DNA from 4 places in the Lysinibacillus sp. FW12 genome. Region 3 is predicted to be linked to each of the others. Evidence: riboswitches for the same ligand, from Rfam matches in the RefSeq annotation. Region 3 holds a riboswitch; each other region holds the start of a gene.
What was found. Region 3 has a riboswitch for S-adenosylmethionine ahead of SJW71_RS22185 (O-acetylhomoserine aminocarboxypropyltransferase/cysteine synthase family protein). Riboswitches for the same ligand answer to the same signal wherever they lie in the genome.
Positions count from the first base shown of each region.

Region 1: linked by a shared signal. The riboswitch ahead of SJW71_RS15715 (YezD family protein) and the one ahead of SJW71_RS22185 (O-acetylhomoserine aminocarboxypropyltransferase/cysteine synthase family protein) in region 3 are both predicted to bind S-adenosylmethionine.
Region 2: linked by a shared signal. The riboswitch ahead of SJW71_RS02145 (cyclase family protein) and the one ahead of SJW71_RS22185 (O-acetylhomoserine aminocarboxypropyltransferase/cysteine synthase family protein) in region 3 are both predicted to bind S-adenosylmethionine.
Region 4: linked by a shared signal. The riboswitch ahead of SJW71_RS03435 (bifunctional homocysteine S-methyltransferase/methylenetetrahydrofolate reductase) and the one ahead of SJW71_RS22185 (O-acetylhomoserine aminocarboxypropyltransferase/cysteine synthase family protein) in region 3 are both predicted to bind S-adenosylmethionine.

Region 1 covers NZ_CP139094.1:3,008,590-3,013,532, reverse strand. The annotation lists gene SJW71_RS15730 (phosphopantothenoylcysteine decarboxylase) at 59-733, shown strand; gene SJW71_RS15725 (TetR/AcrR family transcriptional regulator) at 838-1,431, shown strand; gene SJW71_RS15720 (DUF418 domain-containing protein) at 1,424-2,518, shown strand; SAM riboswitch class I at 2,689-2,785, shown strand; gene SJW71_RS15715 (YezD family protein) at 2,855-3,010, shown strand; gene SJW71_RS15710 (flavin reductase family protein) at 3,101-3,586, opposite strand; gene SJW71_RS15705 (VOC family protein) at 3,744-4,529, shown strand; gene SJW71_RS15700 (cold-shock protein) at 4,941-4,943, opposite strand, start outside.
Region 2 covers NZ_CP139094.1:406,658-411,600, reverse strand. The annotation lists gene SJW71_RS02160 (winged helix-turn-helix transcriptional regulator) at 1-254, opposite strand, end outside; gene SJW71_RS02155 (MFS transporter) at 364-1,548, shown strand; gene SJW71_RS02150 (hypothetical protein) at 1,742-2,140, shown strand; SAM riboswitch class I at 2,235-2,342, shown strand; gene SJW71_RS02145 (cyclase family protein) at 2,426-3,163, shown strand; gene SJW71_RS02140 (DedA family protein) at 3,193-3,789, opposite strand; gene SJW71_RS02135 (Cof-type HAD-IIB family hydrolase) at 3,884-4,657, opposite strand.
Region 3 covers NZ_CP139094.1:4,343,343-4,348,285, reverse strand. The annotation lists gene chrR (class II chromate reductase ChrR) at 1-230, opposite strand, end outside; gene SJW71_RS22190 (glycerol-3-phosphate acyltransferase) at 346-978, opposite strand; SAM riboswitch class I at 1,134-1,247, shown strand; gene SJW71_RS22185 (O-acetylhomoserine aminocarboxypropyltransferase/cysteine synthase family protein) at 1,364-2,665, shown strand; gene SJW71_RS22180 (hypothetical protein) at 2,996-3,382, shown strand; gene SJW71_RS22175 (homoserine dehydrogenase) at 3,856-4,842, shown strand; gene SJW71_RS22170 (DNA-binding protein) at 4,909-4,943, opposite strand, start outside.
Region 4 covers NZ_CP139094.1:658,397-663,339, forward strand. The annotation lists gene SJW71_RS03425 (protoglobin domain-containing protein) at 1-189, shown strand, start outside; gene SJW71_RS03430 (protoporphyrinogen oxidase) at 376-1,770, shown strand; SAM riboswitch class I at 1,870-1,969, shown strand; gene SJW71_RS03435 (bifunctional homocysteine S-methyltransferase/methylenetetrahydrofolate reductase) at 2,058-3,905, shown strand; gene metH (methionine synthase) at 3,898-4,943, shown strand, end outside.

The sequences.
Region 1 (4,943 bases), 1.3 Mb from region 3:
AAATCGTACCATTACGTTAAAATAGTATTTGTATATATTTTAGAAACTAGGTGAGTGTATGGGGACATTACTAGGCAAAACCGTACTCATTACAAGTGGGGGAACACTTGAAAAATGGGATCGTGTACGAGGGCACACGAATTTATCGAAGGGGACAATGGGCTGTTATTTAGCAGAGGCAGCACTGGCTGCTGGTGCGTCTGTCATATACATGCATGGTTACTTTGCTCAGCTCCCAGAAAACGAAGATAAAATGACATTGGTTAAATTTGAAGGCATTGAGGATTTAGGAGAAAAAGTTCGTCATGCTGTCCAACAACAACAAGTCGATATCGTCATTATGGCTGCTGCTGGCTCCGATTGGGTCATAGACAAAGTGTATGATCAATCAGGGAATTTAATGGAGGAAGCGGGCAAAATGCCTTCTGACGAACCACCGGTTATTCATTTTAAAAAGGCACCAAAAGTTTTAGGTCAAATCAAAGGCTGGCAACCAAATGTAACGTTAGTAGGCTTTAAGCTGGAAGCGACGAATGATGAGGAATTTTTGCTTGCTCGTGCAAAACTACGCATGGAAACAGCCAATGCACAATTTATGGTAGCTAACAGCTCACAATCTTTATATGGTGGGGACGAGCCTCATTGGATTGTGCCTGCTGAAGGGCAGCCGATCAAGGTGATGGGTAAGCAACAGACAGCTCAAGCTCTAATGGACTGTTTACAGGGGGATTAAAAGGAGAACTGTGGAGAGGGTTTACTTCTGCACAGTTTTTTTGTTGTGAAAAATTGGATCTTCGTATATTATTTACTTAACGGTCGGTAAAAAAGGAGGCCCTTATGGGAAATAGAGAACAAACCTTTCAAAAAATTTTAGAAGTTGCCTATGTGATGTTTGCAGAAAAAGGATTTGAGAAAACGAGCTTAGCTATGATTGCAGCAGAGGTCGGCATATCAAAACCAGCTATTTATTACTATTTTCAATCAAAGGATCAATTAATTTCTTTTTTGTTTGAGGAACTTTATAAAGAAATTCAATATGATATCGTTGTTGATTACAAGGAGCTATCTCCAAGCAATTTCATTGAGAAATTACTGAAGATTGGCTATAAGTCAATTGATGAACAGGACAAAGATCCTTATTTTAATAAAATATTTAGTCAGTATTTGTTATTAGCCGCTCGCGACGACCACTACATGCAACAGTTATTAGTGCTTCAATCAGATTATTTAGCAAGATTTTATGATATTTTACAATACGCAGTGCAACTAGAAGTGCTAGATGAAAGTGCCAACATAGAAGCGAAAGCCCATATGTTAGCCATGCTCTATGATAATATTGGCAATTTTATGTTAACTGGTAGTCAATTGAACTATAAGGCTATTTGGAGGGAGGCAGTACATAGCGTCATTCAAGGGGGAAAAGATGAATAAGCAACTTGGTCATCGTCGTATTGAGGGCTTAGATTTTGCAAGAGCATTAGCAATGTTAGGTATGTTTATTGTAAACTTTGGCGTTATTTCAGGTTCAACTGCCAATGGTTCACAATGGCTCATTCAATTGCAAAGTCTTTTTGAGGGGCGCGCCTCTGCACTATTTGTCATTCTAGCAGGAATAGGGACTGCGCTGATGACGCGGAAAGCAAGGGAAGCAAAGGACCCAATTCTTATTCGCCAAAGTAAGTTAACTTTATGGAAGCGAGCTCTTTTTTTGTTTGTTGTTGGGATGGTTTTATATGTGGTCGGATGGACGGGAGATATTTTACATTATTACGGTGTTTATATGTTTCTTGCAGCTTTGTTGATAGCAACTTCAAAGAAAACCATGCTTTTTACAATTAGTGCGGTGATAATCGTTTCCCAATGGCTACAAATCCAATTCAATTATCTAGTTGGGTGGCATCCAAAATATATTTTATTAGAGTATATAGATTTTTGGACGGTAGAAGGTTTTATGAGAAATTTACTGTTTAATGGCTACCATCCCGTTTTTCCATGGATATCTTTTTTTCTCATTGGGATGATTGTAGGTACCTTAGATTTAACCAATAGGGCATTAAGAAAGAAATTAGTTACGGTAGGTATCTTGTTAGGAGTGATTATAGAAATTTTTTCAAAGGTGATTATTCACTTCTCGACAAAATATTTCTTAGATCATGATAGTGCGTTGTATTTATTTGATACAGGACCAATTCCACCAAATATAATGTATGTTCTATCAAATTCGGCTTCGGCTATTGTGATAATAGTAGGTTGTATGTATTTTGTAGAAACTTTCAAAAATAAAGTAATAGAAGCAATCATTAAAACGGGTCAATTGTCCTTAACACACTATGTTGGCCATGTCTTTATTGGCATCACTGTGTTAGAAGTTTTCGATTTATCGAATAATCTAACAGTCGTTTTTTCAATGCTCTATGCATGTTGTTATTTTTTAGGCTGTGTGTTTTTTTCGATATGGTGGAGGACTATCCATCAACGTGGTCCAATTGAACTCATTTTGAGAAAATGGTCCAATTAAAAAGTTTGAGAGTAGTCATCTATTTACTACTGATTTGGCATAAAATACATTCATATCGACTCATACAAACGTAGAAGATTGATATTACAGAGTATTCAGCTAGGTTTTCTAATATTTTATATTGACATTCGTATAGTAGAATTATAGAATTATTGTCAAGAAACGCAGTACTCTTATCAAGAGAGGTGGAGGGACTTGGCCCAACGAAGCCTCGGCAACCGAAAAGTTAGGTGCCAAATCCAACAGATGGTATCTGAGAGATAGGAGGGGCTATCAATCAGTTTGATGCGTTGGCCTCTTTTGTACAACAAGAATGAAAAAGAAGGGGTGTATCGTATGGCTCAATCAGTAAAGGTAGATGATAAAAAATTAGAGGCAATTGCCAAGGCAATTCAAAATCTTGAATTTGGTGAAGTGCATATTACGATCCAAGATGGTGTTATTGTGCAAATTAATAGGCTTGAAAAACAGAGATTTCCGCAGAAAAAATAACATTGATTTCAGTTGAACGATGTCAAAAGGCCACCAATAAGCATGAAGGATTTCCTTTGCTTACAAGTGGCCCTTTTTTTGTCTAAAAAATTAACTATAAAAGCTTTTTGGTATTTGCCCAATATGACGGCGATGGTATAGTAACGGTTCTTTTTGCCCGTTTGTAATGTCTTGCACATGCCCAATAAAAATGGTATGGTCGCCAGCATCTATTTGCTGAAACGTTTTACATTGTAAAATAGCTGCTGTATCATGTAAAATCGGTAGACCTAAAGATGAAGTGGACCACTGTGCCTGTGCAAAACGATCAGGGATTTTACTGGCAAATAGTGTACATAAATGTTCTTGGTCGCTTGCTAAAATATTGACCGCGAAATGAGAAGCATTCGTAAAATAAGAATGAAGCTGAGAATTTTTATCGAGTGACCACAAAATAAGGAGCGGGTCGATTGAAACAGATGCAAAGGAATTGACGGTTAAGCCTATAGGTTTTGTTTCATGACTTGTTGTGACAACTGTAACGCCTGTAGGGTAATTACCTAATGCCAATTTAAAAGCAGCTACTTGATCTGTCATTCAAATATCACCTCTTTATTAATATAAATTAGTTCACGGAGTAAGTAGGTAAAATGAACTTTTTTTTCATATCCTACTAGTAACTCCTTTTCTTGAGTAAATTTTAAACCAATTAAACATACAGGTAAAGGTAATGGGGAAAGAAAGGGGAATTGCCATGACTTTATATTTTGATCACCTGGTTCACCAAGTGGAATCACCAGAAAATATAAAGGTTTTCTTCAATAAACGAAATGTCCACACAGTGAATGGTGGGCAGCACACGATGTGGGGGACTTATAATACGTTAAGCTACTTTGGCTTAAGCTATATTGAACAAATTGCTATCTATGATCGTGATTTATTTGAGCAGGCGGCACAATACCCATATTCCTTACATTATACGTTTAAACGTGATCAAGAGCGCCAAGGATTTTCACGAATAGCCTTGCGTACCAAAAAAATTGAGGAAGAGGGTCAACGCTTACGAGCATTAGGTTATGATGTATATGGGCCGGATGCTTGCAGTCGAACAAGACCGGATGGCACTGTTGTGAAGTGGAAGCTTCTCCATTTTGGCAAACCAGATCTTCTCATTGATTTTCCATTTTTAATTGAATGGGCAGAGGAAGATGAGGAACGTCTGTCACAATTAGTGACAAGCGGTGCTATTGATACAAAACAAGCGATTACAATGGAATCAATCCAATTGTATGTCAAGGATATACGAAGAACAGTTCGTTTATGGCAGGAGGTATTGCAGCTACCAGAGCCTGTGCAACATGAGCAGTTCATCTCGTTACAGCTCCCGAATATCCGATTGGATTTTTATGAGGAAGAGGTTGCAGTAGCTATGACACTTGGTCATATAAAAGAAGGGCCATTTGGTGTGACATTAAAAGATCCTCATCGAACAAAGGAAACATTAGTATGTCCTGGCGCTTTTTATTGGATTAATCGATAATTACAATATCCACTTCATATGCTGAAATGGATTCAGACTGTAGACAAACTCGATGAATTTTGAGTTTGCCTACAGTCTTTTTTCTTTTACAATGAAATAAAGCTAAGCTATTGATTTCCACAATGGACGGACGCTTTCCGCGGGTGAGGTCGAGCTGCTTCCCTCGCTTCGCTCAGTCCAGGATCTCGACTTTTCCGCTTTTCCCGCAGGAGTGCCGCCCTTCGTTCCGCAGTTTTCTTATAGCTTTTTTGAAATTATTTCAAGTGTAATTCCCTTTTGTCATGCTATATGCTTCACATACTTAGTATCAAATTTGCAAAGGGCCACCATTGGTAATAAAAAAAGCGGATGAAGGAATATTTCATTCCTGCTCCGCTGTCCATTTGGAACTAAGCTAATAGTCCATTACCGTTA
Region 2 (4,943 bases), 660 kb from region 3:
TGTCCATAGGAAGTCAATGAATATTCCACTTTAGGCGGTACTTGATTGAAGACCTTGCGATGGATTAAACCAGCTTGCTCTAACTCTCTTAATTGACTTGTAAGCATTTTTTGGGAAATGCCTGGAATCAATCGTCGAAATTCATTTGTTCGAATTTCACCATGGTGGTTCAAATGGCAAAGAATGACCGGTTTCCATTTACCACCAATAACTTCAAGCGTAGCTTCAACACCTATATTATAAATTTTTTGCATTGTAAACCCCCGTAATATTCAAAAGTAACTAAAAGTACTCTACACAACTTTTAGGCATGCATGAATATTACTACACATACTAAAAAAAATCAAAGGAGATATTAGTAAAATGTCACAATCAAAAAAGCCAAATGCAAAATTGACATTGCTAGCACTTGCAATCAGTGCATTTGGTATAGGGTCCACTGAATTTATCAGTGTTGGACTTTTACCATTAATTACAGATGATTTTGGTATATCTTTAAGCACTGCCGGTTTAACCGTTTCTATATACGCACTAGGTGTCACTGTTGGTGCTCCATTATTAACAGCCTTAACATCTCGTCTTAGTCGAAAAACAGTTTTATTGCTTGTTATGACCATTTTTATAGCGGGGAATTTAACTGCAGCTATCGCACCAATTTTTTCTATACTGATAATAGGTCGTATTATTTCAGCATTAGCTCATGGTGTGTTTATGTCGATCGCCTCTGTTATAGCAGCTGATGTAGTTGAACCAAATAAACGAGCAAGCGCGATTGCCTTTATGTTTACAGGCTTAACGCTAGCAACTGTGACCGGTGTTCCACTTGGTACATTTATTGGACAAGTAACAGACTGGCGTATGTCGTTCATTTTTATCGTCATTATAGGCATTATCGGTTTAATTAGTAATGCTTTACTAGTACCTAACCAATTATCAAAAGGTAATCCTATTTCTTTACGTGATATTGGCAAAGTATTAGGCAATATTCGCATGTTATTAATCCTTTTCATTACAGCAATTGGATATGGTGGGGCCTTTGTAGTCTATACGTATGTTTCTCCTATTTTAGAGCAATATATGGGCTATTCCCCACATGCAGTAGTGATTATATTAGTTGTCTATGGTATTTGCGTTGCTATTGGTAATACATTAGGAGGCCATTTTGCTAACCAAAATCCACTACGTTCCATCTTTATAATTTTTGTTGGACTTGCCTTAGCGTTACTTGGTATTGGCTTCACTCTTGAATCACCGATTATCGGATTAATCATGGTACTGACAATGGGATTATTTATGTTCATGAATGTCCCAGGATTACAGTTATATGCTGTTCTACTGTCTGAAAAATATGTGCCGTCAGCTATTTCTATGGCTTCAGCATTAAACATTTCTGCTTTTAACATTGGTATATTTTTAGGATCCTATATTGGAGGTTTTATTATTCGCCATCAATCATTAGCACATACGCCTCTTTATGGATTCCTAATGGTTATGCTAGCAGCGATTGTTACATTATTATGGTTGCTTTTCGATAATAAAAAACGATAATATTGTTAGTCCGTTTATCTAGCATTTACTTGATATTTTAGTAATTTAAACATCGGTATATATACAATATTGATAAAAAGGAAGCTCCCTGTGGCTTCCTTTTTGTGTTATAAGTAAGACAAGAATGGAGTTACACCTAAATTCGCTTGAATACATAAGATAAGATATCAGCTATAGGATAGGAGGAATTCCATTGTATTACAATCCTTATCCGTATTTCGTTCATCCCTATCATTACTCAGCGCCACCAATGGCCAACCACCTTGCTGTAAGATCCTTTCCCCAACATCTTGCAATGCTGACCAACAATCCCTTTCCACCTGTTGATACACATAAATTAAAATCATCGGTTACACGGATAAAGGCAATTATGCAGCAAGCCCAATTACTGACGGATAAAATTGAAAGCTCCCAGCAATTTGCCCATGATTTAATGAATGCAGCACAACTTTCAAATAAAGCAGAAGTGGAGAAATTAATTTCATCCACAGGTATTACGATGAAATTCGAAACGAACTATACACCTGATAGTTTTAGAATACGTCTAATTGATAATGGCTGTTGTGGTGTCATATTGAATTTAAATTGGTGAAAAAAACTCTAACCTTGTATCCCTATTGAACTTGTAAACTATAGAAAACTATGATAAAGTGTTTGTATTATTATTTCTGAAAATTCTTATATTTTTCTTATCAAGAGAGACGGAGGGATTGGCCCGATGAAGTCTCAGCAACCAGCTCAACAGTATGGTGCTAATTCCAATTGGCCTAATTCCAAAGCCTTGAAGATGAGAAGATGAACTACCGTTGTTTATTCAGGAGTCCTCTTCTATAGGGGGCTCTTTTTTTACTACTATTTTAAGAAAGCAGGGAAAACGATGTCTAATGAATTATTACAAGCATTACAATTATTAAAATCTAAACAATGGGTCGATTTAACACATACATTCGGCCCTAACTCACCCCATTTTTTCATGTTCGAAGATGCAAAATTTGAAACATTATTCTCTCACGATGATGGGTTCTTTGCACAACAGTTCACTTTCCCTGGTCAATATGGTACGCATATCGACCCACCCATTCATTTTGTGCGAGACACACGGTACCTTGAAGAGCTCGATTTAAAAGAGCTTGTTCTTCCCCTTGTTGTCATTGATAAGTCCGAAGAAGCTGCTAGCAATCATGATTTTTCTTTAAGTGTTCAAGATATACTTGAGTTTGAAGCACAGCACGGAAAAATTGAGGCAGGTACCTTTGTAGCGCTACGTACCGATTGGAGTAAACGTTGGCCAGATAAGGAAACATTCAGCAATAAAGATGCGGAAGGATATAACCATATTCCAGGTTGGGGCTTAGAGGCTTTACAATTTTTACTGACGGAACGTAAAGTTAGTGCGATTGGTCACGAAACATTCGATACTGATTCAGCAGCTGATTTTCGTAAAAATGGCAAACTAGATGGTGAATACTTTGTGCTCGAACAAGACACTTATCAAATTGAGTTAATGACTAATTTAGACAAGCTACCTGCAACAGGTGCAATTATTTTTAATATTGTACCTAAACCAGAAAAAGCATCTGGATTCCCTGTTCGCTCCTTTGCTATTTTGCCATAACTTAAAAGTCGGTATAGAGATACCGACTTTTATTTTTGTACATTTCTTTTTTTGAATATAAAGTAAACGACGAACATTAATAGAACAAATAATAGGATGAGATACATACTATAATGGGATAAGTAGTAACCAACAAACCGCCATTTCTCTCCAAGCATTTTCCCTAACGTTATAAATGTGAATGTCCAGATAAATGCTCCTGTATAGGCAAAGAACGCAAACTTTTTATATGGATAATTATTAATAGCCGCAATATACGCTGTTATGTGGCGGACACCAGGGATAAAATAGCCTATTAACAATAAGATAGGTCCAATTTTGGCAAACATTTTTTTCGTAAAATCAATTTTTTGTTCAGTTATATGAATTTTTGGCCCATACTTTTGTAGTAATGGTAAGCCAAATCGATAACCAATATAGTAGCTTAAAGTAATACCTCCAACTGCGCCAATCATGGCACTTAATAATGCAGGGATATGTTCAAGGCTTTCCCGATAAACACTATAACCTACATATGTTAAGAAAACCTCATCAGGAAGTGGCAATCCAACTATACCTCCAATTAGGATTACGATAATGCCAAAATACCCGTAATGTTCAATTAGAGATTGCACGTGATGTGCCATAAACTATCCCACCTAAAAATTTTTTAACTATAAAATATACAGGTTTCATTATAATCAAACTGCGGAAAACAGAAGAAGCAACTTGAAGATTGTTTTAAATTATTTGAAGCTGACGCAAAGCAAAGTCAATACCGCCCTCGGTAGATTTCTTTGTAACAAAATCAGCAACGTTTTTCAAAGCTAAGCTTCCATTTCCCATAGCAATTCCTAATCCTACCAGCTCCAGCATATCCATATCATTATCCCCATCTCCAAAAGCAATGGCATTTTTAGAATCAATGTTAAAATAATCTAGTACTGCTTGAACAGCTATTGACTTGGAAACATCCTGCTGTAGTACATTCACAATATAAGGATGCCATCGCTGCCATAATATATTCGGAAATTGACTAACATATCTTTTTTCTCCCTGTTCATCTGTATATAGACACATGAGAAAAACTTCCTCATTCGTAATTTTTTCATTTATAACCGGAAAATCTCCCAAAGACAATGTTTCCTGCATAGCATGTAAAGCAGCTGGACTTTGTATGCTATTCATCGCTAGCTGCTCTGTAAAAAATGTTAAGCTATGCTGTTGTTCCATTGCAAAAGCCTCAACATTTTGGACAATCTCTTTAGCAATAGGCGTTTTATGTAGGACAAGATCATGATGTTTCACATATGCACCATTTGCCGTAATAAAGGTCTCTATCCCCAACTCTTCCAACTCACGGCACATGGATAAAGGTCTTCCTGTAGCTGCTACAAGGTGAATTCCCTTATTCTTTAACAAATCAATTGCCTGCTTTGTACTTTCTTCTACACAGCCATCCTCATAATTGATGAGTGTGCCGTCTACATCAAAAAACACTATTTTATAGTTCAACTTGAATCATCCTCCAAAACAATACTTTTGAACCACACAAAAAAAATCCCTTTAACGATTACTAATAAAATATTTGTACGTATTTCGACAAACTTTCAACCATCTATATAACTTACATTAACAGCACCGATAAATACTATTAAAGGAACAGTTCTAGTGACAATTAATTAATAATGTAATGATTATTTTTATTTTAATAATTCTAAAGAAGTATACCAAAGAACACAGAATTGTTAAAATAAAAGATAATCATTTAAATATATTGAATGATACTTTTTAACGAATA
Region 3 (4,943 bases):
AAGACAAAAGCACCACCAGAAGTTTCATATTGACGAGGGTTACCAGAGAGTAATCCTAATTTCTCCTTTTTGTCTGCATCTGTTACCCATATTACACTATAGGCTTGGACAAAATGTGATGTGGCAGCCATTTGTGCTGTTGCAATTAAATCCTCGATGATTTCTCTTGAAATCGGATTGCCATCATAAATACGAACCGAGGAATGGTTGCGTAATAATTCTTTAACCATTTAAATATTCTCTCCTTTGTGTCTTATCTATATCATGAGCATAGCACGCTTTGTTGTCAAAATCGAATAAAGAGGGATTTGTAGTTATATTTAAATAGTTTGTAAATGTAAAACTTTATTTCTTTTTCTTAAATGCAGATGTGACTTTTGGCTCTGTGCCATTTACTAATCGTTTAATATTTTCAATGTGCAAAATAATCGCTATGCCAAATAGAAGGACAGCAATAACAGTAGGACCGATTCCAGGAATCCATAAATAAGTTGCTGTACAAAAAACGAGATAAAACTCAAGTACTCCAACAATTAAATAGTTTGTTGCCAAAGATAAAATGACAAATAGAATAAGTGCAAATAAACCTATTTTCCAATCAACAGCAAGTAAAATGCCAATAATGGAAGCAGTACCTTTTCCACCATTAAAGCCCATATAAAATGGGAAATTATGACCTAAAATAACCCCTGCAGCCATCATGTAAGTTAAAAGCCATATTTGTCCTTCGGTTAAATGTATAGCATCTGCTAAATAAATGTGTGCGCCGATAATGGCTACAACACCTTTACCAATATCGATGAGAGCTACTAAAACGCCATATTTCCAACCTAGGGAAAGTGTAGCATTGGATGCACCAGCATTACCATGGCCAGCTTTTTTTAAATCAACCCCAGATAAAAATTGTGCCACTTTAGAGCCGTGAATACAGCCAATTAAATATCCAACTAAGAGAAAAATAATCACGGCTTTTACCATAAAAATACTCCCTTCAAAATTTTTTCTAAAATAGTGTATGCGTTCATAGTACGTAAAAGAGCAGACAGAAGTTTCGGAAAAAATAAAATTTACATGTTGACAGAAAAAAACTCTATGTTTATACTGTGTAACAACGATGGAAATTGAATCTCATACTCTTATCAAGAGCGGCGGAGGGATAGGCCCTATGATGCCCGGCAACCAGTAAGTGATGAACTTACTAAGGTGCTAATTCCTACAGATTCTTACTTGGATCTGGCAGATAAGGGGAGGAAAACTTGCAACCGCAACCCTCTTCTTAGCTGAAGAGGGTTTTTGTTTTCTACAGAAAAATCCTCCTCATCTCCGGTGCCATCGTAAAAAAATAACCATTTGGAGGTACACAATGACAAATTTTAAACCAGAAACATTGTTGTTACATGGTGGTCAAGAACCAGACCCAGTGACAGGATCTCGAACTGTTCCCATCTATCGCTCAACGGCATTCGTTTTTAAAGACACTGCTCATGCGCAACGTCTTTTTGCCTTAGAAGAAGCAGGGAACATTTACACACGCATTACAAATCCAACTGTTGATGTTTTTGAAAAACGTGTGGCTTTATTGGAAGGTGGAACAGCAGCAGTAGCACTTTCATCTGGTGCAGCGGCTATCGCATTTTCCATTTTAAACCTAGCTGGAGCTGGTGATGAAATTGTAGCAGCTAGTTCTTTATATGGCGGTACTTATAATTTATTTGCTAACACACTACCAAACTACGGTATTAATACAATTTTTGTAGATGAAACAAACCCAGACAATTTTAAGGCTGCAATTACCGATAAAACAAAAGCTATTTTTGCTGAAGTTTATGGTAATCCAAGCTTAAAGGTTTTAGATATTGAAGCGGTAGCTAAAATTGCACATGAGAATGGCTTACCATTAATTATTGATAGTACGTTTGCTTCTCCGTATGGCTCAACACCTATTGAATATGGTGCAGATGTTGTTGTTCATTCAGCCACTAAATGGATAGGTGGTCATGGTACAACTTTAGGTGGAGTAGTGGTAGATGCTGGTAAGTTTGATTGGACTAGCGGACGTTTTCCTGGTTTTACTGAGCCAGATGCTTCTTACCATGGCTTACGCTACGGCATTGATACGGCTTCAGCAGCTTTTGCTACGAAGCTACGCGTACAGCTATTACGTGATTTTGGTCCAACATTGAGCGCAGACGCAGCCTTTAATTTGTTACAAGGTTTAGAAACGCTTCATTTGCGTATCCCTAAACACAATGAAAATGCATTGGCAGTGGCTGAATATTTACAGAACCACCCATCTGTGGAGTATGTAAATTATAATGGCTTAGAAGATTTCCCAACACATGATTTAGCGAAAAAATATTTAAGAAATGGCTTCGGTTCAGTGCTCACATTTGGCATTAAAGGTGGACGTGAAGCCGGACGAAAGCTTATTGATAGCGTGAAGTTATTTTCACATGTAGCAAATGTAGGAGATGCCAAGTCATTAATTATTCATCCTGCCTCAACTACACATCAACAGCTCTCAGCAGATGAATTAGTTCAAGCTGGAGTAACCGAATCGCTTATTCGCTTATCCATCGGTTTAGAGGCAGTAGAGGACATTATTGCAGATCTAGAACAAGCGATTACGCAGGCAACAGCAACTGAACAAACAGTAAAAGCTTAAGTAAAAACATAAGGGAGAATGTTGTAGCGTTTACGTATTTTCTCATTCGATTTGCCTCATTTGGTAATACTTCTAACGTTACTACATCAGTCGAGTAAAGTCTCTGTTGATTATCAGAACCTTTTGAAAAATAATACCAAGTATTTTTATATGTATTATTGACTTAGTTAAATCCTTGTTATATACTAGGGAATAAGTTAAGGGTACGAAATTCTTGTTATAAAGGTAATGTTTTCATAAGTGCTCCCCCACTTTTGAATAGATGTGGGAGAGTAGTTACTTAGCCAGTAACTGCTCTTCCCAAAAACTGATGATAAAGGAGTGTTTGAAATGGGTAATATCTATAGTGCACAAAACATTGCATCCTATCTAATTTATGAGCTAAATGAAGGGCATGTTTTTGTCAATAATTCATCCATCCAACACCTCCTTGCATCGGTTGAAAGAAAATGGCAGCAAGTCTTTGGTCATACAGCATTTCAAGAGCATGTTGTTGCTGAAGAGGAGAGCTATACGATAAAGGAAGTTTTCGAAGCATATAAACATTACGGTGTAAGCCATATTCCACTTCCTGCGACAGAGTTTTACTTAAAGTATGGTACTTTTCAATTAGTGGAACGAACATATGCAGTCCCAAATTTTAAAGAAGAAGAAATTAGTCTTGTTCAACAAGCTTTAACACAATATCGATATCAGTTGCTTTCAAAAGCAAGTTGAACCCCCCTCATATATAAGCTCATTCTCTACTGCTACAGGGAATGAGTTTTTTCTTTAGAGGTCCTTAAAATAATAACAAGATTATAGGTGTCCAAGCATACATATATAATAGAAGAAAGACATTCATCTATTTAAATGTAAAGAGTCAATTTTTGTTCAAATCTTATGGATTAATCGAAAAAACGTATAATAAGGGGAATGAAACCGATTTCTTTTGCACGTCTAGAGAAAACAAATGTCCTTCCTAGAAAGATTTTTCTTGTGAAAAGTATGTATTTGCGATACAATTTTCTTTAAGTTAAATTTTGAATTGTTTGAATTTGTGTGTGTTGCTACACGTACTGAAATAGCAAAACTCATACGAAGAAGAGTTGACTAAAGCCTGCGGTGGGTGTCAAATGATCATGACACAACCCCATGGAGAAATTAGCTTTGATGAAACTGCGGAATGTAAGTTGGAGGGAATAACAAGAATGGCAACTATAAAGGCAGCGATTTTAGGATTTGGAACGGTAGGTCAGGGCATCTATCATATATTAAATGAAAAGCGAGAAGAGCTAAAAAATAAATTAGGTATTGAATTAGAAGTTGCGAAGATTTTAGTGACAGATGCTAGTCGTGAACGTGTGCCAGGAACAGCACATTTGATGACAACGAGCATAGATGATGTCTTAGCAGAACCAGGTATGCAGGTTGTGTTTGAAGCAATTGTAAATGAAGAGCCTGCATTCAGTTATTTAAAGCGAGCAGTTGAGCATAAATGCCATGTTATTACAGCCAACAAAGTGATGTTTGCTAAACGAGGTTTAGAGTTACAGGATCTTGCAAAGGCAAATGGTGTTTTTGTAGGCTATGAGGCAACTACTGCTGGTGGCGTACCTGTTATTAAAACAATGAAAAATATTTTACTTGTTAATGACGTAAGTCGTATACAAGGAGTCTTAAATGGCACATGTAATTATATTTTAACAAAAATGCGTGCACAGGGCTGGTCTTTCGAAACAGCTTTAAAAGAGGCACAGAGCTTAGGGTATGCTGAGGCAGATCCATATAATGATGTTTCTGGTCAGGATGCCTTTAAAAAATTAATGATTTTAAGTGCTTTGGCTTTTGGAGAACAGCCAGATTGGGCTGATGTAGAGGTCATTGGAATAGATAGTATCTCGGCTGAACAAGTACGTGAAGCGTGTGAAAATGGTTTGCGTTACCGCCATGTAGCTGAAGTGGAGAAACTGGCTGACGGTAAAATTATCGCTAAAGTTGGTCCACAACTTGTTGATAAAGAACATCCACTCTATCCAGTCGATGATGTGTTCAACGCAGTGGCATTAGAGACTAACTACATTGGCACATTAACATTAGTAGGTCCTGGAGCAGGAATGTATCCTACCGCTAGTGTCATGGTAGAAGATTATGCCGAGATTATTGGGAAAAGAGCAGGATTTGTTGTAACGATTTAAATTAACTTATTTCATTTAGAAGCCCACCATTCAACAATGTTTAAATTGTATGAATGGTGGGGTTTTTTAATCCTCGTCTTTCACATCAATATCCTCTGGAA
Region 4 (4,943 bases), 920 kb from region 3:
ATGTTGCAAACAGAAGGCCAGTTTACGAGTATACTAGATGCCATGACTGAAGCAAAAGAACAAAATGATTGCATGGCAACAAAAATACAAGCAATCGTAGGTATATTAGGTGAGTTAGGGACATCATTTACAGAAGTAACGAATTCGGCAGAAAAATTAGCGACCTTTGCGCAAAATTTAAAAGTATAGACGGTTAGTATTTACTACAATGTATTAGGCGTAATTAACACTATAGTACCTATTAATATATATGTTGGCTAGAGCTATCTCCTAAAGGGATAGCTCTATTTTTGCTAAATTTGTAAAGGGTTGAATGCAATTTTCAATGAAAATAGGTTTATACTGTAGAAAGAACTAATAATAGGGGCGGTTTATATGAAAACAGTTGTTGTATTAGGTGGCGGAATTACAGGATTATGCACAATGCATTACTTACAACGTCAAGTGAAGGAGAATAATCTAGATGTTCGTCTAGTACTTGTAGAGAAAAATACATATCTAGGTGGTAAGTTACATTCGGCATATGAAGAAGGATTTATTATGGAAACAGGTGCTGATTCTATTGTCGCTCGCCATAAAGGTGTTATGGAGCTAGTGCAGGAGCTTGATTTTGAAGATAATCTAGTTTATAACGAAACCGGCATTTCTTATATTTACACAAATAATGAACTACATGCTATTCCAGCTGATTCTACATTTGGTATTCCAATGAGCTTGGCATCCTTAGAGGAAAGCACATTAATATCAGAGCAAGGAAAGCAGGAAGCATTAAAGGATTTGACATTACCAAACAAAGGCTTTACAAAGGAAAGTTCAATTGGCGAGTTCTTAACCTACTATTTAGGAGAGGAACTAGTAAAAAACCAAATTGCACCAGTTCTAGCAGGTGTGTATTCAGGTGATTTACATCAGCTTTCAATTGCTTCTACTTTACCGTATTTAATTGATTATAAGAATGATTATGGAAGTATCATTAAAGGTTTTGATGCGAACCGTGAGCAATTTGTTAAAGCTGCCAATAAAAAATTTATATCATTTAAAAATGGTTTAACTTCTTTAATCGATCGACTTGAGCAAACATTAACCAATGTTGAAATTATCAAGGGTGTCGCTACTTTACATGTTCAAAAACAGGAAGACCGCTATACAATTTCATTAGCAAATGGTGAAAATATCGGAGCAGATTATGTTGTGCTTGCACTACCGAATGAAGCTGTTCAAAGCCTCATGAAGGATGAATCATTAAACCGTTATTTTAATCAATTTACTACTGCGTCAGCCATTACCATATACTTAGGCTTCGATGTACCAGACGCGAAATTGCCAGCAGATGGAACGGGCTATATTGTCTCTCATAATTCTAACGTTACTTGTAATGCAGCAACTTGGACAAGTCGTAAATGGAAGCATACATCGAGAGACAATAAATTACTTGTACGACTCTTCTATAAGAGTATTAACCCAGCGTATGAACAACTACGTACCATGACTGATGAAGAATTGGTAACCGTTGCTTTAGAGGATGTTCGAAAGAGCTTGGGAATAGAAGAGGATCCAACCGTAGTAAATGTAACAAAATGGATTGATCAAATGCCTAAATACGACTTAGCTCACAGAGAAGCGTTACAAGGGTTGCTTCAGGAACTGAACAAAAACTATCCAAATTTAGCTATAGCAGGCTGTTCATATTTTGGTGTAGGTATCGGAGCTTGCATTCAAAATGGGAAAAAAATTGGTGAGGAGCTTGCAGAGGAACTATCCAGTTTCTAAGATTTTAAGTTAAAAATTACTTTGTTACGTGAAATACTCTTGACTCATTCGTCAGTAAACGATATGATTCTTTTAATTATTTAAAAAATTCATACTTAATTCTTATCAAGAGAAGCAGAGGGACTGGCCCATTGAAGCTTCAGCAACCAACTTATTGTCAGGTGCTAAATCCAGAAGACCGTTGAGTCGAAGATGAGAAGGAACAACAATGCTGAATCGTTAAAGCCTTCTTTTTTATGAAAGAAGGCTTTTTATTATACAGAGACATAGGAAGAGAGGCTAGTTTTATGGGATTGCTTGAGAAGTTAAACACGCATGTATTGACGGCGGATGGTGCAATAGGCACAGTTCTTTATGGCTATGGATTGGAATATTGCCATGAGGAAATGAATGTGCAGAGACCAGAGTTAATTGAAAAGATTCATAGAGAATATATTGCGGCTGGTGCTGACATCATTCAAACGAATACGTACGGTGCAAATGCCATCAAATTAGCTCGCTATGGATTAGAATCACGCGTTCAACAATTTAATGAAGCAGCTATTACAATTGCTAAGCGAGCAGCTGCAGATGGAGGTCAATTTGTTTTAGGGACAATAGGAGGTATTCGTGGTATCCGAAAAAGTGATGCAACACTAGAGGAAATATTAGCGACTGTAGAGGAACAAGCAAGTGTTTTACTTGCAGGAAATCCAGATGGCCTCTTACTTGAAACCTATTATGATTTTGAAGAATTAACTGCAACATTAAAAATGTTACGTGCAAAAACAATGTTACCAATTATTGCACAAGTATCTATGCATGAGCCTGGTGTTTTACAAAATGGAATGTCTTTAAATAATGCTTTGCATGAGCTAGAAACACTTGGTGCAGATATCGTTGGTGTCAATTGCCGGCTAGGCCCACATCATACAATACAAGCATTTGAAGGCGTAGAACTTCCTGAAAAGGCATTTATGTCAGCTTATCCGAACGCTTCACTTCTTGACTTAGAAGATGGGCGTGTCGTTTATGAATCGGAGGCTGATTATTTTGGTCGAGCAGCAGTAGAACTACGTGATCAAGGGGTACGCTTGATTGGGGGCTGCTGTGGTACGACACCAAAGCATATAGCGGCAGCAAAAAAATATTTAGAGGAGTTATCACCCGTTCATGAAAAGCATGCGAAACCTGAAAAGATTGAGATCGTTCGAGAAGCAGAGCCTCCTAAGTATGAGCCTCTTCATGAAAAAGTAAAACGTGAACGATCTGTCATTGTAGAACTGGATACACCTAGACATTTAGAAATTGATGGATTCCTTGTAGGAGCAAAACAATTGTATGATGCTGGCGCAGATGTAGTCATGATGGCAGACAATTCTCTAGCCTCTCCTCGTATTAGCAATATTGCAATGGGAGCATTGTTGAAGAATACACATGGCGTACGTCCTCTAACACATATTACATGTCGAGATCGTAATTTAATCGGTCTGCAATCACATTTAATGGGATTAAATGCTTTAGGAATTCATGATGTCTTAGCTGTTACGGGTGATCCAACAAAAGTTGGGGACTTCCCAGGTGCGACAAGCGTTTATGATGTATCCTCGATGGAGCTAATCCAATTAATTAAGCAGTTAAATGAAGGGGTCTCTTTCTCTGGTAAACCCCTTCGAAAAAAAGCAAATTTTTCAGTGGCTGCTGCATTTAATCCAAACGTTCGTGTGTTAGACCGTGCTGTGGCACGTTTAGAAAAGAAAATCGAACATGGTGCAGATTATTTTATTTCACAGCCCGTGTATACGAAGGAAAAAATTGTGGAAATTTACGAGGCAACAAAGCATCTACAAGCACCGATATATATTGGGATTATGCCCGTTACGAGTTATAAAAGTGCAGAGTTTTTACACCACGAGGTGCCTGGCATCAAATTATCAGAAGATGCCTTAGCAAGAATGAAGGCTTGTGGTGAAGATAAAGAACGTGCAACAGCTGAGGGTATTGCCATTGCAAGGGAATTAGTAGAGGTGGCTGCGCAATATTTTAATGGTATTTACCTTATTACACCTTTTTTACGCTATGATGTGACACTAGAGTTGATGAAATATATTGAGCAATTGGATGAACAAAAAAAAGGAGTAAGTATACATGGCTAAGCACTTGATTGAAGAGCAATTAGAGAAACGTATTTTAATTCTTGATGGCGCAATGGGAACAATGCTACAAAATGAAAACTTATCGGCAGATGATTTTGGTGGAGAGGAGCTCGATGGGTGTAATGAAAATCTTGTGCTTACTAGACCTGATGTTATAGAGAAAATTCATCTTAAATATTTAGAGGCTGGCGCAGATATCATTTGTACGAATACATTTGGTGGAACTCCTCTTGTGTTAAATGAATACGATCTGGGTGCAAAAGCGGAAGAGATTAATAAACGTGCAGTTGAAATTGCTCGCCAAGCGGTGGATAAATTTACAACATCGGATTGGCCGCGATTTGTAGCTGGAGCTATGGGACCAACAACAAAAACATTATCCGTAACTGGCGGTATTACATTTGATGAGCTCGAGGAAAATTTCTTTATCCAAGCGAAGGCCTTAATTGAGGCAGGAGCAGATGTGCTGTTATTGGAAACAAGTCAGGATATGCTGAATGTTAAAGCCGGCACATTAGGGGTAACACGTGCTTTCGCGGCAACTGGCAAGGAACTTCCCGTTATGATTTCAGGAACAATTGAACCGATGGGTACGACACTCGCAGGACAAACGATTGATGCCTTTTATATATCTATTGAGCATATTAAACCATTATCAGTTGGCTTAAACTGTGCGACAGGACCAGAGTTTATGACGGATCATATTCGTTCATTAGCAGAGCTTTCAACAGGCTATATAAGTTGTTATCCCAATGCTGGCTTACCTGATGAAGAAGGCTGTTACCATGAATCGCCAGAATCTTTATCGCAAAAATTAAAAGGCTTTGCAGAAAAGGGTTGGCTTAATATTGTAGGTGGTTGCTGTGGAACAACTCCAGCACATATTGCAGCTATTCGTGAAGTTTTAAAAGGTGAAAAACCACGACAATTACCAGAAAAAACGCATGGTCATGCGGTATCTGGTATCGAACCATTATTGTATGACGATTCCATGCGTCCATTATTTATTGGAGAAAGAACGAATGTTATCGGCTCCCG